Regions from separate parts of the Microbulbifer sp. TB1203 genome, predicted to be linked through region 2. Evidence: predicted binding sites of a transcription regulator. Region 2 holds the regulator's gene; each other region holds the start of a gene.
What was found. Region 2 encodes sigma-54, which starts transcription at its own class of promoters, with help from an activator protein. Its sites were predicted from a motif close to TGGCACANNNNTTGCNNT; they were not measured.
Positions count from the first base shown of each region.

Region 1: the regulator sigma-54 is predicted to act here: its motif matches at 2,211-2,228, upstream of PP263_RS18285 (formate/nitrite transporter family protein).
Region 3: the regulator sigma-54 is predicted to act here: its motif matches at 3,557-3,574, upstream of glnA (glutamate--ammonia ligase).

Region 1 is NZ_CP116899.1:4,249,619-4,255,290, reverse strand. It holds gene PP263_RS18290 (M28 family peptidase) at 192-1,862, opposite strand; gene PP263_RS18285 (formate/nitrite transporter family protein) at 2,425-3,267, shown strand; gene PP263_RS18280 (bifunctional protein-serine/threonine kinase/phosphatase) at 3,273-5,054, shown strand; gene cynS (cyanase) at 5,075-5,524, shown strand; gene PP263_RS18270 (DoxX-like family protein) at 5,663-5,672, shown strand, end outside.
Region 2 is NZ_CP116899.1:259,461-265,132, forward strand. It holds gene mgtE (magnesium transporter) at 1-35, opposite strand, end outside; gene PP263_RS01015 (HPr family phosphocarrier protein) at 214-483, opposite strand; gene rapZ (RNase adapter RapZ) at 502-1,362, opposite strand; gene ptsN (PTS IIA-like nitrogen regulatory protein PtsN) at 1,467-1,928, opposite strand; gene hpf (ribosome hibernation-promoting factor, HPF/YfiA family) at 1,932-2,222, opposite strand; gene PP263_RS01035 (RNA polymerase factor sigma-54) at 2,456-3,901, opposite strand; gene lptB (LPS export ABC transporter ATP-binding protein) at 4,070-4,795, opposite strand; gene lptA (lipopolysaccharide transport periplasmic protein LptA) at 4,844-5,386, opposite strand; gene lptC (LPS export ABC transporter periplasmic protein LptC) at 5,373-5,672, opposite strand, start outside.
Region 3 is NZ_CP116899.1:3,978,856-3,984,527, reverse strand. It holds gene glnL (nitrogen regulation protein NR(II)) at 1-1,026, opposite strand, end outside; gene PP263_RS17005 (DUF4124 domain-containing protein) at 1,319-1,969, opposite strand; gene glnA (glutamate--ammonia ligase) at 2,090-3,496, opposite strand; gene thiI (tRNA uracil 4-sulfurtransferase ThiI) at 3,797-5,269, shown strand; gene PP263_RS16990 (Hsp70 family protein) at 5,361-5,672, shown strand, end outside.

The DNA of each region.
Region 1 (5,672 bases), 1.4 Mb from region 2:
CTGGACCCCGGCCTGCGCCGGGGTGACGAAATGGACTTATTCAGAGGTTCCTTAAGGAACCTCTGAATAACGTCATTCCGGCGAAAGCCGGAATCCAGAAACCCTTGATTTCTCTGGACCCCGGCCTACGCCGGGGTGACGAAATGGACTTGTTCAGAGGGTTCCTTAAGTAAGTGCCATTCACCGAGCGACTAGAGCTTCCTCACCCCCGCACTCCGATCCCGAATCGCCTTGAATTCCGATCCCTCCTTCCACTCCGGCCAGCGGGTCGAGCTGCCCAGGTCACTCATAATCATGCGGATTGCGGAGATATCCTGCACGGCGCCGGTGAGGTCCCAGTTCGGGTCCCAGGCGTCGCAGGTTTTGTGATAGCAGTTGCTCACATAATCGGCGATCCATTTTTCTCCGGCCTCGCGGCCGCCATCCACCAGGTCTGCGCCACCGGCGATGCCCATGATCAGCAGTACCGGTACGCCCTGCCGGGCCATGGAGAAGTGGTCCGCGCGGTAGAAGAGGCCGTTTTCGGGCAGGGATTCCGGGGTGACCGTGCGGCCCTGGCTGTGGGCGGCGCGGGCCAGGTCGTCTTCCAGTTCACTTTGCCCTTCACCGACCAGTATCACATCCCGTGCGGCGCCGGCGGTCTGGAGGATATCCAGGGTGAAGTTGGCGACCGTCTTCTCCAGGGGATAGAGCGGGTTAGCCGCATAGGCCTGGGAGCCGAGCAGGCCGCTTTCCTCGCCGGTCCACACGGCGAACAGTACGCTTCTGTCCAGCGCCGGTCCGGCTTTTAACACCCGCGCCAGTTCCAGTACGCCGGCGGTGCCCAGCGCGTCGTCGTTGGCACCGGGACGCACGGTGCGGCCTTGGGCGTCGGGTTCGCCCGTGCCATAGGCGTCCCAGTGGGAGGAGACCATCAGGATTTCATCCGGGCGCTCGCTGCCGGGAAGGATGGCCAGTACGTTGTGGCTCTCGATGTTTTCGACGGTTGTGGCGAGATCCGCGTTGAAAGTGATTCCCTCCAGATCAAAGGCTTCAAATTCGGGGGAGCGGGCTTCGACGCGCAGTTTGTCCAGATCCAGGCCGGCGCGTTCGAGCAGTCGGGCAGCGGCGTCGTTGTGTAACCAGCCCTGCAGTGAGACGGGCGGGGTACTCTCTCCGCTTTGCGCCAGCGCGTAGTTTTCCCCCGGCGATGAGGAGGCCACGCTCCAGGGGTAGCCGGCGGCATCCGTCTCGTGGATAACCAGCGCCGCGAGGGCACCGCGCCGCGCGGCTTCCTCGAACTTGTAGGCCCAGCGTCCGTAATAGGTCATGCGCCGGTCGCCAAACCGGCCCGCCGCCGGTTCGTCCGGGCCCGCGGCAAAATCGGGATCGTTGACCAGGAAGAGGGCGACCTTGCCCTTGAGGTCGATATTGCCGAAGTCGTTCCAGTCCCGTTCCGGGGCGTCCACACCAAAGCCGACGAAAGCGATGGGCGCATCGGCGATCTCGATGCGATCGAGATTGCGCAGGGTACTGACTTCGATATCCGCACCCTGTGCCAGCGGGAGATGTTCGCCACCGGTACTCAGGAACATGGTGGCGGGTGTATTGATCCGGGTGTGGACCATGGGCACGATCTGGGTCCAGCTGCCATTTTCACCGCCGGGTTCCAGACCCAGTGATTTGAATTCTTCGATCAGGTAGGCGACGGTTTTCTCTTCGCCCGGAGTTCCTGGCGCCCGCCCGCCGAACTCCTCGGAAGCGAGTACTTTCACGATGTTGGAGAGGCGCTCGGGATCGATTTGTATGGTGTTCTCTTCAGGCTTTGAGCACGCGGCCACCGCCAGGATGGACAGGAACAGGCAAACTGCTCGGTAGATCATTATGGCTCTCATTTTTTGCGGAGGGGATAGAGGTGATCGGGTAACCATATCATTAGCCGTAACGTCGCGTGAAACGGGCTGCCGTGGACTCATGGCTATCTACCCTTTGTAGGAGCGGGCCATGCCCGCGATGGGCTCAGCCAATGGCATATGCCGATCGCGGGCATGGCGGATGGCCGCCCCGCCGCTCCTACAGGAGTCATGAGGATGTCGGGACAGCGATCCCACCGGCACCACATACATGCGCCATTGAAAGCATTAATGTGCCAATGCACCACACTGGTGCGGCTCGACCCCGAGCCGGCGAATGGTAGAACCTGCAAATACGGCGCACCGTTTGTCGCGGGATGGCACAGAACTTGCCTCAATATTTGTGGGCATCGCACTTGTACTAGGCGCTGTCCAGAACAAAAAATCAGTTTCCATGGACAACGGCGTCCTCCAACCCTGCTGCACAGCCTGCGGGGCGGGAGACGCCGTTTTTTGTGCGCCGGGAAAAATACCCGGCCACCGGCGGTATCGATTGGAAACTTCCAGCTATTCGGAATTTGGGGGCAACACTATGGCTTACCTATTACCATCGGAATTCGCGACCAAAATGGTCGACGCCGGTGAAGCAAAAATCTTTATGTCCACGCGGGATACCCTGATCAGGGCTTATATGGCGGGGGCTATCCTGGCGCTGGCGGCGGTGTTCGCGATCACCATCACCGTGACCACCGGCAGCCCGCTGCTGGGCGCGGTGCTGTTTCCGGTCGGCTTCTGCATGCTGTACCTGATGGGCTTCGACCTGCTTACCGGTGTGTTCGTGCTGGTGCCGCTGGCCTGGCTGGATCGGCGGCCCGGGGTCACCATCAAGGGTATTCTCAGGAACTGGGGCCTGGTTTTCCTGGGCAACTTTGCCGGGGCGCTGACAGTAGCCTTGATGATGGCCTTCGTGTTCACCTACGGTTTCTCGGTGGAGCCCGGTGTCGTTGGGCAGAAGATCGCCGGTATCGGCGAGGCGCGTACCCTGGGTTACGCGGAGTACGGTGCCGCAGGCTGGTTCACCATTTTTATTCGCGGCATGCTGTGTAACTGGATGGTTTCCATGGGCGTTGTGGGCGCGATGATTTCCACCAACGTGAGCGGCAAGGTGCTGGCCATGTGGATGCCGATCATGCTGTTCTTCTTCATGACCTTCGAGCACTCTGTGGTGAACATGTTCCTGTTCCCCTCGGCCATGCTGATGGGCGGCGGTTTCTCAATCATGGATTATTTCCTCTGGAACGAGATCCCCACCGCGCTCGGCAACCTGGTGGGCGGCCTCGCCTTTACCGGCCTGACCCTGTACAGCACCCACGTGCGCACCGCGCCTAAGCGCAACCTGGGCGGCGACAGCGCGAAGCCGGCGCTGGCCAGCTGATCGAAATGAACGCAGCACAACCCCGGCCGGCAACCGCCGCCGGGGCAAACGTCCGCGAGTCCACTGGCCAGCTCAGGGTTTCCATCGGCCAGTGCACCAGCGAGGGGCGCAAGCCCCTCAACCAGGACTTTCACGGCGCAGTGGTGCCCGGGCAGCCGCAGCTTTCGCTGAAAGGTGTGGCCCTGGCCATGGCCGACGGCATCAGCAGCAGCGACGTCAGCCACGTCGCCAGCGAGACCGCAGTCAAGAGTTTCCTCGAGGACTACTACAGCACCTCCGATGCCTGGTCGGTGCGCACCGCCGCCACCCGGGTGATCGCGGCCACCAATGCCTGGCTCGACGCGCAGACCCGGCAGAGCCACTACCGCTTCGAGCGGGACAAAGGCTATGTCTGCACGTTCAGTGCGCTGGTATTGCGTGGCGATACGGCGCACCTGTTCCACCTGGGCGATACCCGCGTCTACCGCCTGCAGGGCGAGGCGCTGGAACAGCTGACCAACGACCACCGCCTTTGGGTCTCCGCCGAGGAGAGCTATCTCAGCCGGGCGCTGGGCGTTGACGCCCATATGGAACCGGACTACCAAAATTTCCCGCTGCGCGAGGGGCAGCTCTTTATCCTCGCCACCGATGGCGTGTACGAACATGTGCGCGCGGAATTCATCATCGAACAATTGCGCGAGTCCGCCGGCGACCTGGATGCGGCGGCCCGGACTATCGTCGATGCGGCCATTGCCAACGGCAGCGGCGACAACCTGTCGATCCAGATTGTGCGCGTGGAGGAATTACCCGGCCGGGAAACTCTGGCACTGCTGCAGCAGGCGGACACGCTGCCGCTGCCGCCGACACTGCGCCCCGGCGACGAGTTGGACGGCTACCGCATACTGCGCGAAATCCACGCCTCCAATCGCAGTCACGCCTATCTGGCCGAGGACACACAGACAAATACCCGCGTGCTGCTCAAAACCCCGGCCACCGATGTGAGCGGCGATCCCGCTTACCTGGAACGCTTCCTGATGGAAGAGTGGATAGCCCGGCGGGTCAGCAGCGTGCACCTGCTCAGGGCGGCGCCCGCGGACAGGGAGCGCCGTTATTTCTACACCGCCACCGAATACATCGAGGGCCAGACTCTCGCCCAGTGGCTGCGCGACAACCCAAAACCGGACCTGGAAAGCGTGCGCGGCATCGTCGAGCAAATCGCCCGCGGCCTGCAGGCCATGCACCGCATGGAAATGCTGCACCAGGACCTGAAGCCCGACAACATAATGATCGACCGCGGCGGCACGGTGAAAATCATCGACTACGGTGCCACGCGGATCGGCGGCCTGGGCGAACTGGCCGGCGCCAGCGGGGGCGACCAGTTGCAGGGCACCGCCCTCTACGCCGCGCCCGAATACTTTATCGGCGAGACTCCCTCGGCCCACTCGGATTTGTTTTCCCTCGGGGTGCTCACCTACCACATGCTGTCCGGGCGCTTTCCCTACGGCCCCGACGTCCCCCGCGCGCGCAGCCGCGCCGCCCAGCGGCGGCTCTCTTATCGCAGTGTGCTGGACGAAGACAGCGAGATCCCCGCCTGGGTGGATGCCACCTTAAAAAAGGCCGTGCACCCGGACCCGCTGAAACGCTACCAACATCTGTCGGAGTTTCTCTACGACCTCCGCCACCCGAACAAGGCCTTCCTCGCCAACAGTCGACCGCCGCTGATAGAGCGCAACCCGGTGGCTTTCTGGCGGGGCCTGGCACTGTTGCAGTTCCTCGCCATCCTGGCGCTCCTCTATCAACTTCAATAATTCCTTCCAAGGAGAAGAGCATGATCAACAGCCGCGAAGACGTAACCCGGATGATCCAGTCCGCCAAAATCCGCAAGGGCATCACCTGGACCCAGGTGGCCGACGCCGTCGGCCTGTCGAAGGAATGGACCACCGCCGCCTGCCTGGGCCAGATGACCTTCGACGAGCAGCAGGCCAAAATCGTGGGTGAGATTTTCGACCTGCCGGAAGAGGCCCTGGCCTGGCTCCAGGCAGTCCCCTACAAAGGCTCACTGCCCACGGCGGTTCCCACCGATCCGCTGATCTACCGCTGGTACGAGGTGGTAAATGTCTACGGCAGCACCATCAAGGAACTGATCCACGAAGAGTTCGGCGATGGGATTATGAGTGCTATCGACTTTTCAATGGATATCGAGCGGGAGGAGGACCCGAAGGGGGACAGGGTGAAGGTGGTGTTGTCTGGGAAGTTTTTGCCTTATAAGGCGTATTGAAAGCCCTAGCAGGCCCTTTATCGTAGGGTGCGCCCTGCGCACCCTTTTCGACCCGGTGCAGGCTCCAACATCTTTTGGTGCGCACGGCGCACCCTACGATCGCATATCCTGTTTTGGGTATTCAGGTACAATTGAAAAATGCACAATA
Region 2 (5,672 bases):
CGGAACTGGATCTCAGCCGGGGGAGGGTTGGGCACGGAGGCTCCTTTAATGCGGAATGCGGAATGATGAATGCGGAATGGTGGTCCGTGCCGCAACAGAGGCCGGTGGCCGTGATCGGTGGATGCTGGGCGTGTGATCGCGGCCGGCGGCCGTTCCTACAGCGGGCAGCTGGCCCCTATTCCGCATTCCGCATTCATCATTCCGCATTACCTTTCACTCCGCTTCGCCGAAACGGTCTGCCACCAGCTCGCTGATGGCGCTGAGCGCGGCCTCCTCATCGCAGCCCTCGACCTCCAGTCCCAGCTCACAGTCCTTGCCGGCGGCCAACAGCATCAGCGCCATCACGCTCTTGCCGTCCACGCACTTACCCCGACAGTGCACTTTTATGTCGGAGGAGAAGCGCGCGGCGGTCTGCGCGAACTTGCTGGCGGCGCGGGCGTGCAGGCCCAGCTTGTTGATGATGGTGATCTGGCTTTTCTGCATGGGTTGTTTCGACGTGGGTTACTGCGATTGTTCGCGGTGGCGGACCTGCACATTATCGAACTGGCTGGAGAAGGCCTTCGCCAGCTGTTCCACCATATACACGGAGCGATGGCGACCGCCGGTGCAGCCCACAGCGATACAGGTGTAGCTGCGATTGCTCTGCTGGTAGGAAGGCAGCCAGCGTTGCAGGAACTGGCCGATATCCCGCTCCATATCCCCGGTTTCCGGCTGCGCGCGCAGGAATTCGATCACTTCCGGGTCGCGGCCCGTTTTGTGGCGCAGCTCCGCGATCCAGTAGGGGTTTGGCAGGCAGCGCAGGTCGAACACCAGGTCGGCGTCCACCGGCACGCCGTGCTTGTAGCCGAAGGACTGGAACAGGATCGCCATGCCCGGCGATTCCTCGCCCACCACCCGGGTTTTTACCAGGTCGCGCAGCTGGTGCAGGCTGAGGCTGCTGGTGTCGATTACCAGGTCCGCTATGGCCGCCAGCGGGGCGAGCAATTCCTTTTCCCGGTTGAGGGCTTCCAGCAGGTGGGTGCGGTTGTCGCTGAGGGGATGTTTGCGCCGGGTTTCGCTGAAGCGTTGCACCAGCACCGGTGAGCGGGCGTCCAGGTAGATAACATCGCACTGCACGCCGCTTTCGCGTAATTCCTCGATGACCCGCGGGGCCTGCTGTACATCCTGCCACAGGTTGCGCGCATCGATGCCCAGTGCCAGCCTGGGGTTATCCACCGGGGGCTGCTCGCGCACCCGCCGCACCAGTTCTGGCAGCAGGCTGGCTGGCAGGTTGTCGATGCAGTTGAAGCCGACGTCTTCCAGCAGTTGCAGGGCGGAGCTTTTACCGGAGCCGGAACGGCCGCTGATAATCACTAAGCGCATATTCAGAGGTCAGTAGCCAGAGGAAGGAAGACAGAAAATAAATTCGAATGATCGCTGGGTAAAGTCATTTTCCTTTCTGCCCTCTGACTTCTGTTGTCTGTTTTCTAAGCTGCGGCGGCGCTGTCGATGGCCAGGGCGTAGAGCTCATCGCTGGTCTGGGCCTGGCGCAGCTTTTCCCGCACCCGGCTGTCGGAGAACAGGGCGGCGATTTCCGCCAGGGTTTCCAGGTGTTCCTGCTCGGCGTCCTCCGGTACCAGCAGCGCGAACAGCAGGTCCACCGGCTGGCGGTCGACGGCATCGAAATCAATCGCCGGCTCGGTGGTGCAGAGCACGCCGATGGGGCGCTCACAGCCGGGCAGGCGGCAGTGGGGGATGGCTACCCCCTCGCCGATGCCGGTGGAGCCGAGGCGCTCGCGGGCGAGGAGCTGGTTGAAAATAGTGTCGGCATCCAGTTGTGGATTTTCTTCGGCGATGGCCTGGGCAATATTTAGCAGCAATTTCTTTTTGCTGCTCCCCGCCAGGTGGCAAAGACTCAGGCGGGGAGAGAGTAGGGCTTCCAATGTCATAGCTTATCGGTGGTTCTGCAACTTCTCTTTGTGTTTCTTGAGCTGGCGGTCCAGCTTGTCGGAGAGGGCGTCGATGGCTGCGTACAGGTCCTCGTCTTCGGAGGTGGCACAGAGATCGTGTCCGTTCATATGCACCCTGGCCTCGGCCTTCTGGGTCAGTTTTTCAACCGATAGGATTACCTGGGCATTGGTAATGTTGTCGTAGTGCCGGGAGAGTTTTTCCAGTTTGCTATGGCAGTAGTCGCGGATGGGGTCGGTCAATTCCACGTGGTGGCCACTGATGTTGATCTGCATGGACTTCTCCTCATCGAGTGCGTCGCTTGCCGGCCGCTCCCGTCTGGGCCGCAACCCTACTAGGAAGTTAGCCAGAATGGAAGGATACACTCAAAGTTTGGGCGTTGGTTGCGGGCTGGGTGGAATTGGGTGCCTGCAAAACCTGACCGGGATATCGATATGGGTCGAAGATTTGTGACCGGAAGGGCCGCCATCGGTCTGTAAAACCTTGCCGGGAGATTGCGAGTGGTCTCTCAGACCAGTCGCTTGCGTTCGCTGGAGGAGGGGATGCCCATGGATTCCCGGTATTTGGCCACGGTGCGCCGGGCCACCTTGATACCCTGGTGGTCCAGTTCCTGGGTGATCTTGTTGTCGGATAGGGGTTTGCGGGCTTCCTCGGAGTCGATCAGCTTGCGGATCATGGCGCGGATGGCGGTGGAGGAGGCGTCTTCACCGGAGTCGGTGCTCACATGGCTGGAAAAGAAGTACTTGAGTTCGAACACGCCGCGGGGGGTGAGCATGTATTTCTGGGTGGTGACCCGGGAGATGGTGGACTCGTGCATACCGATGGTTTCGGCTATGTCCGCCAGCACCATGGGTTTCATCGCTTCCGGGCCCCGCTCGAAAAAGCCCTGCTGCTTGTCCACGATACTTGAGGCCACTTTGAGCAGTGTCTCGTTGCGGCTCTGCAGGCTCTTCAGGAACCAGCGCGCCTCCTGCAGGTGGTCGCGCAGGAAGTTGTTGTCACTGGAATTGTCGGCGCGCTTGATCAGTGCGGCGTAGTCGCCGTTGATGCGCAGTTTTGGGGTGGTCTCCGGGTTCAGTTCCACCAGCCAGCGCTGCTGTTTGCGGCTGACGATGATATCCGGCACCACATATTGGGTCTCCTCGCCGCCGAAAGCCTCCCCGGGGTGGGGGTTCAGGGTCTGGATCAGGCGCACCACCTCGCCCAGCTGTGCCTCGCTCAGGCGTGTGCGGCGACTCAACTGGCGGAAATCGCGCTTGCCCAGCAGGTCCAGGTAGCTGCCTACCACGATCTGTGCCTGCTCCAGCCAGGGGGTGTCAGCAGGCAGCTGCTGCAACTGTAACAACAGGCATTCGCGGAGGTCGCGGGCACCGCAGCCAGCGGGTTCGAACTGCTGGATGATCTTGAGTACTGCGACGACTTCGTCTTCCTCGGCGTTCAGGGCCGGGGCCAGTTCCGCCGGGAGGGACTCGAGAAAGCCGCTTGGGGCGATGGCATCGATCAGGGTCTCACCGATCAGTTTGTCCTGTTCGGACAGGGGGGTGAGGTTGAGTTGCCACAACAGGTGGCTGTGCAGGCTGTCCGGCACCGAATTGCGCTGCTCCAGGGCCAGGTCGTCACCCTCACCTCCGCTGTAGCTGCCGCCGCTGTAGATGTCGTCCCAGCGGGTGTCCACCGGCAGGTCGTCGGGGATGTCGTGGCTCCAGTCGCTGTCAGCCGCCTGTTCGGTTCCGTTGGCGGCGCCGCTGTCGGCCTGTTGCTCCTGGGTGTTCTGCTCCCTGGCTGTCTCTGCGGGCTCCTCGCCCTCGGTCTCCAGCAGCGGGTTGCTATCCAGCGCCGACTGGATTTCCTGTTGCAGGTCCAGGGTGGAGAGCTGTAGCAGGCGGATAGCCTGCTGCAGCTGGGGCGTCATGGTCAGCTGAGTGCCGAGTTTTATTTGAAGGGACTGCTTCATAGAGGAAACTGCAAGGCATCCGGCGGATGAATCATCTGAAAATTCAGGATGTTGCAGACTAACCCTCTGCGGCGCGGCTTGCAAGCAAAAACTGTGCCGGGTTTTGGGGGTAGGCGATGAATGGTAGGACTATAGGGGCGAACCTTCGTGTTCGCCCGGGCGGGCCGGCTAGATGGTGAACTCGTGCCCCAGGTAGACCTCGCGCACCTGCTGGTTGGCGAGCACTTCCGCCGGGGTGCCGGCGGCGATGATGTGTCCCTCGCTGACGATATAAGCGGTCTCGCAGATATCCAGGGTCTCGCGCACATTGTGATCGGTAATCAGTACGCCAATGTCCCTGTCCCGCAGGTGGCGGATGATCTGCTTGATATCGTTGACTGAAATCGGGTCTACGCCGGCGAAGGGCTCGTCCAGCAGCACAAAGTCCGGGTCTGTGGCCAGGGCGCGGGCTATCTCCACCCGGCGGCGCTCGCCGCCGGACAGCGCCATGCCCAGGCTGCCCTCGATGTGGGTGATGTTGAATTCCTTCAGCAGTTCCTGGGTCTGTTGCAGGCGTTCGGCACGGGACAGATCCTTGCGGGTCTCCAGAATGGCGAGGATATTGTCGCGCACTGTGAGGCGACGGAATACCGAGGCCTCCTGAGGCAGGTAACCGATACCCTTGCGCGCGCGGCCGTGCATGGACAGGCGGGTGATGTCCTCGTCGTCGATCAGTACCTGGCCGGCGTCCGCCTGCACCAGGCCGGCAATCATGTAGAAGCAGGTGGTTTTGCCGGCGCCGTTGGGGCCGAGCAGGCCGACCACCTGGCCGCTGCTGACACTGACGGAAACGTCCTGGACAACTTTGCGTTTCTTGTACTGCTTGGCGAGATGTAACGCTTTCAGCGTTGGCATATTTTAATTCCGGTTGATCCGGCAGCCCTTGATCCGGCGGGCTGCTTGCTACTGGTTTTCGTCGCCGGTTGCCGGCTGCTGTTCGGTCTTTTTCTTTTCCGGCTTCCAGATCATTTCCACCCGCCCGTCGCCGGACTGGCCCCGGGCCTGCATCTGCTCGCTGGTCAGGTCGTAGTCGATGCGCTCGGCGGTGAGGGTGTTGCCGTCGCGGTCCACGTGGGCATCGCCGGAGAGGTGCAGTTCGTCGGAGCTGACGGTGTACTCGATGCGTGCGGCGCGGGCCTTGACCGGATTCTGGCTCTGCTGGACCTGTTGCTGGAAGTGGGCCGGTTTGCCGGTGGCGATCACGCGGTTGATTTCCCCCTCGGCGTTGCCGTGGACTTCCACCCGGTCGGCGCGAATCTGCAGTGAGCCTTGGGTTATCACGACGTTGCCGCTGTATACAAACAGGTTTTTGCTGCGATCGCCTTCGAAGTGTTTTGCGTCCACTTTGATCGGCTGGTCGCGATCGCCTGGCAGGGCTATGGCCTGCGCGATCAGGATCAGTGCGGAGATGGCTGCGAGCGGCCGCAGGAACTTATTTGGTTTCATAGATGCTTTCTACCTCTGAGAGGATCTCCACCCGGTCTTCATTCAGGTAGGCGCGCAGGCCTTTGCCCTGGGTGCGGTTGGGACCGGAGGTAATGGTAACAACTTTGTCCGTTTCGGCGTATTCCTTGCGGGGCTCAATGGTGATGCTCTGGGTGCGCAATTGGACACCGCCGGGCTTCGGCAATTCATCGATTTTTACATCGCCGCGCAATACCACCCGTTGGCCGTTGTTGTGAGCCACTCCGGTTTTCGATTCGGTATGCCATGTGGGTTGTTTGTCCTGGTA
Region 3 (5,672 bases), 1.7 Mb from region 2:
CTGCCCGGGGCGGCTGTCGCATTTGATCAGCCCCCGATGCTGGTTGATGATGTTCTGCGAGATGGACAGCCCCAGCCCGGAGCCCTCGGCGCGCCCGGAAATCATCGGGTAGAAAATCCGCTCGCGGATTTCCTCGGCGATGCCCGGGCCGTTGTCCTCGATCTCGATGCGGCACACCAGCGGGCAGTGGCGCCGGCCGATGGTGAACTGGCGCTGGATGCGGGTGCGCAGCACGATTTCCCCGGCCGCGAGGCCGATGCTCTCGTCGATGGCCTGCATGGCGTTGCGGGCGATATTCAGCAGTGCCTGGATCAGCTGTCCACTGTCCGCGGGAATGTCCGGGATCGAGGGGTCGTAGTCGCGGCGGATGTCCAGTGTGCCGTCGCACTCGGCGTCGATCAGTTGGGCCACCCGCTCGAGAATTTCGTGCACGTTGACCGGCTTCAGCTGCGCCGGCCTGCGCGGGCCCAGCAGCCGGTCGACCAGATCCCGCAGACGATCCGCCTCGTCGATGATGATCTGCGTGTACTCGGCCAGGTCCCGGTCCGGCAGTTCGCGCTGCAACAACTGCGCGGCGCCGCGGATACCCCCGAGGGGATTTTTCACCTCGTGGGCCAGGCCGCGCACCAGGTTGCGGGTGGTCTCCTGGGCCGAGATCAGCGCGTCCTCCCGGGCGATGCGCAACAGGCGGTCCATGGACTGCACTTCCATCAGCAGCAGGCCCAACTCGGGCACCGGGCTCACCGAATAGTCCACCGTGCGCTGTTCCAGGTTGTGCAGCCGCCAGTTGGCGCGGCGCACCGTGTATTTCTGGCCGCTGGCCAGGGCCTCGCGCATGGCCCGCTGGGAGGCGGCGGATTCGCGCACTATTTCTTCCAGCGGCAGCCCGCTGACCCGCGCGCTGGAAGCGGCGAGCAGGTCCTCGGCGGCGGAGTTGAGATAGCAGAGCAACAGGCTGCCATCCAGCACCACCACCGCGGAAGTCAGGTTGTCCAACAGCTGGCGCAACTGGCGATCGTTGAGCATGTAAAAAACTTTCCCGTCTCCACTGTCTACGACAGTGCAAAAAGCAAACCAAAATGGCGCAGGGGGGCAAAGGCTGGGGCCAGAGCGAATCTGCACGCAGGCGAATGCACCATTATTGTGCATTGATTAAAAAATAGCCAGAACTGGTGCTACAGAAGAGGGCGGAGGGGAAGAGGCGGAGTCCTTTTGCGTCCCTGTAGGAGCGGCCCATGGCCGCGATCGATACAGCTACAAAGCAAGATCGATCGCGGCCATGGGCGGATGGCCGCCCCGCCGCTCCTACAGGCAGAGGTCAGGGGGTGGGGGCGGGCTGGGCCCTGGGGGCCCGGGGTGCCTGGGGCGCGGGGTTGTCGGGCACGTCCAGGCTGGCGCGTTTGACGTAGAGGGTTATGGTCTGCGACTGGGCCAGGGGATTGCCGCTGAGGTCGGTGAGCACCGCCTGGATATGGTGGGTACCCCGCTCCAGGGCGGAAAGGTCCAGACTGGTGCCGGAGGAGCTGCCCACCCAGGGCTGGCCGTCCACCACCGCGAAGAACCGGTAGCCGTCCCGTGGCACCGGGTTCACCGCCACTTCCAGCACGATAAAGCGCTGCCCGGGGGTGATGGTGGTGCCGTTCTGTGGGCTGACGATGGCGAAATTGATCGGCCCCTGGTCGTCCTGCCGGTCGCGGTCCCTGGGCGACAGTTTGCGGGTCGGCAGCGGGCGGGGCGCGACGATGGGCTGCACGTTGGTGGGGCCCACCTCCACCCTTTCCGCCTTGCTGCCCGCCGGCGGGGTGTCGCTGAAGATTACCTGGCCGTCGGGGCCGACAGTTTTGTAGATGGTGTTGCCGGGGGTGGGGTCGTCGGTGCCGTCGTCGCCGGCGAGCGCCAGTAGCGGGGTGACCAGAAGTAGTGCCAGGAACAGGGAAAATTTTTTCATAGCGATATCGATCGCGGCCATGGGCCGCTCCTACAAGGGTTGCCCCGGGAGTCCCGATATAAAGAAGGCTAGTTTACCCCATAAAAAAAAGCCCGCGCCGGAACGGCGCGGGCTTTTTTCGGCAGTGTGATGCCTTCGAGCTTATACGGAGTAGTACAGCTCGAACTCGACCGGGTGAGTGGTCATCTGCAGGCGCTCCACCTCTTCACGCTTCAACGCGATGTAGGCGTCGATGGCGTCGTCGGAGAAGACTCCACCCTCGGTGAGGTAGGCGCGGTCCTGGTCCAGGGCATCCAGGGCCATTTCCAGGCTGGAGGCCACGGTGGGGAACTCGGCCACTTCGTGCGGCGGCAGGTCGTACAGATCCTTGTCCGCCGGGTCGCCGGGGTGGATCTTGTTCTTGATGCCGTCGAGACCCGCCATCAGCATGGCCGCGAAGGCCAGGTAGGGGTTGGCGGTCGGGTCAGGGAAGCGCGCTTCGATGCGCTTGCCTTTCGGGCTGGGCACATACGGAATGCGGATGGACGCGGAGCGGTTGCGCGCGGAGTAAGCCAGGATTACCGGCGCCTCGAAGCCCGGTACCAGACGCTTGTAGGAGTTGGTGGAAGCGTTGGTGAAGGCGTTCAGCGAACGGGCGTGCTTGATGATACCGCCGATGTAGTACAGGGCAGTCTCGGACAGGCCCGCGTAGGCGTCGCCGGCGAACTGGTTGACGCCGTCCTTGCTGAAGGACTGGTGTACGTGCATGCCGGAACCGTTGTCGCCCACCAGCGGCTTGGGCATGAAAGTGGCGGTCTTGCCGTAGGCGTGGGCCACGTTGTGCACCGCGTACTTGAGGATCTGCACCTCGTCCGCTTTCTTGGTCAGGGTGTTGGCGGCCACGCCGATCTCACACTGGCCGGCGGTGCCCACTTCGTGGTGGTGCACTTCCACTCTCAGGCCCATCTGCTCCATGGCGGAGCACATGGCGGCGCGCACGTCGTGCAGGGAGTCCACCGGCGGAACCGGGAAGTAACCGCCCTTCACGCCCGGGCGGTGGCCGATGTTGCCTTCCGGGTAGGACTGGCCGGAAGACCAGGCGGCCTCCTCGGAGTTGATCTTGTAGAAGGCGCCGCCCATTTCCGCGCCCCAGGTGATGTCGTCGAACACGAAGAACTCGGGCTCCGGTCCGAACAGCACGGTGTCGCCCAGGCCGGTGGACTTGAGGTATTCCTCGGCGCGCAGCGCGATGGAGCGCGGATCGCGCTCGTAGCCCTGGCCGGTGGACGGCTCGACGATGTTGCAACGGATGATTACGGTGCTCTCGTCGGTGAAGGGGTCGAGGAAAGCGGTCTCGTCGTCCGGCATCAGGATCATGTCGGATTCGTTGATGCCCTTCCAGCCGGCGATGGAGGAACCATCGAACATCTTGCCTTCTTCGAAGAACTCGCCGTCAATTTCCGACGTCGGAATGGATACGTGTTGTTCTTTCCCCTTGGAATCGGTGAAGCGCAGGTCTACCCATTTGGCCTCACTCTCTTGAATCAAACCGAGCGTTTTCGCTGACATTACAGTCCTCCAGGTCTTGAAAAGTTATTTGTCGCTATAGCCCTTCTTGTGGCATCAAGGGAAGCAAGGAGTGTGCCAAATTGGGGCAATGGCGTCGCAGCTGACGCCGCCACGGCCGCGGCCGTGCGCGCGGGACCAACCTGAGCAGAATAGATGCAAAGCGTTCGGGCGGCCACCGAGCGACGCACCAAACTGGCGCATAACTGCCGCATTCTGCACATTTATGGTGCGCACCATCAGGAGCCCACCTGGTCTATAATGCCCGGCTTTCATCCAACTGCGGTACCCGGCCGGATCTCCATGCACTTCGTCGTCAAGTTCTTTCCCGAAATCACCATCAAGAGCAACCCGGTGCGCAAGCGCATGTCGCGCCAGCTCAGGGACAACCTGCAGCGCCAGCTGAAACCGCTGGACGACCGCATCCGCGTGCGCCAGGACTGGGAGAAGATCGATGTGATCGCCCCGGACGCGGTGGCCCACCTGGCCGGCCGCATCCATGAAGTGCTGGCCCATACCCCCGGGATCGCCAACTTCTCCAGCGTGCGCCAGTTCCCCCTGGGCGACCTGCACGACATCTATGAAAAGACCCTGTCGGTGTGGGGCAACAAGCTGTCCGGCAAGACCTTCTGCGTGCGCGCCAAGCGCACCGGCAACCACGACTTCAAGTCCCTGGACGTGGAGCAGTATGTGGGCGGCGGCCTGAACCAGCACACCGGCGCCGCCGGGGTAAAGCTGAAGGACCCGGATATCACCGTGAAGCTGGAGATCCGCCACGACAAACTCAATGTGGTGGAAGCGCAGACCCCGGGGCTCGGCGGCTTTCCCCTGGGGACCCAGGACCCGGTGCTGTCCCTGGTGTCCGGCGGCTTCGACTCCACCGTGGCCAGCTACCTGACCATCAAGCGCGGTATCCGCACCCACTTTCTGTTCTTCAACCTGGGCGGGCGCCAGCACGAGCTGGGCGTGAAGGAGGTGGCCTTCTATCTATGGAACAAGTACGGCTCCTCCCACCGGGTGCGCTTTATCACCGTGCCCTTCGACGAGGTGGTGGCGGAGATCCTGGAGAGGGTGGACGACTCCTATATGGGGGTGATCCTCAAGCGCATGATGCTGCGCGCCGCCAGCACCGTCGCCGAAGAACTGGAAGTGGACGCGCTGGTTACCGGCGAGGCCATCGCCCAGGTCTCCAGCCAAACCCTGAGGAACCTCTCGGTGATCGACAGCGTCACCGACACCCTGGTGCTGCGCCCGCTGATCGCCAGCGACAAGAACGACATCATCCGCACCGCGCGGGAGATCGGCACCGAGGAATTCGCGGCGAATATGCCCGAGTACTGCGGGGTCATCTCGGTAAAACCCACCACCCGTGCAAAAAGGGACAAGGTGGAAAAAGAAGAGGCCCGATTCGACTTCTCCATCCTCGACCGCGCCGTCGCCAGCCGCACGATACAGAACATCGACCGGGTGATGGAGGACCTGCAGGGTGAAACCCCGCCGGTGGAGATTGCCACTGAGCCCGGCGACGCGGTGGTGATCGATATCCGCCACCCCACCGAGGAGGAGATGGACCCGCTGGAAGTGCCCGGCACCCAGGTGGACACCATTCCCTTCTACCGCCTGAGCAGCGCCTTCGGGAACCTGGACCGGGACCGCCACTACCTCCTCTACTGCGCCCGCGGGGTAATGAGCCAGCTGCACGCCGCGCACCTGATGGACGAGGGCTATCGCAATGTGGGTGTTTTCCGGCCGGAAAGACCCGCGGCAGACAAGTAGCCCTCCAGCAGTTCCAGGCCGGTTCTGGTACCAAAGCCAGACATTCCGATAGAATCACCGGCCAATAAGAATATTTTTCACAGGGGAAAGGATGACCAAGCTGTATCTGGGGATCGATCTCGGCACCACCAATTCTGCCGCCGCGGTTTTTGATGGCGAACAAACTGAAGTCATACCAAACAAGCGCGGCCAGGCAAATACTCCCTCCGTGGTGCGCATCGCTGGCGACAAAGTGACGGTCGGCGACCGCGCCCGCAAGTTCCTCGAAAGCGATGCGGCCAATACCCATCGCGAATTCAAGCGCCTGATGGGTACCGGCAAACTGACGGCGCCGGACAGCGCCGGCAAGCAGTGGTCACCGGAGCAGCTGTCCGCCGAAGTGCTCAAGACATTGCTGGATGAT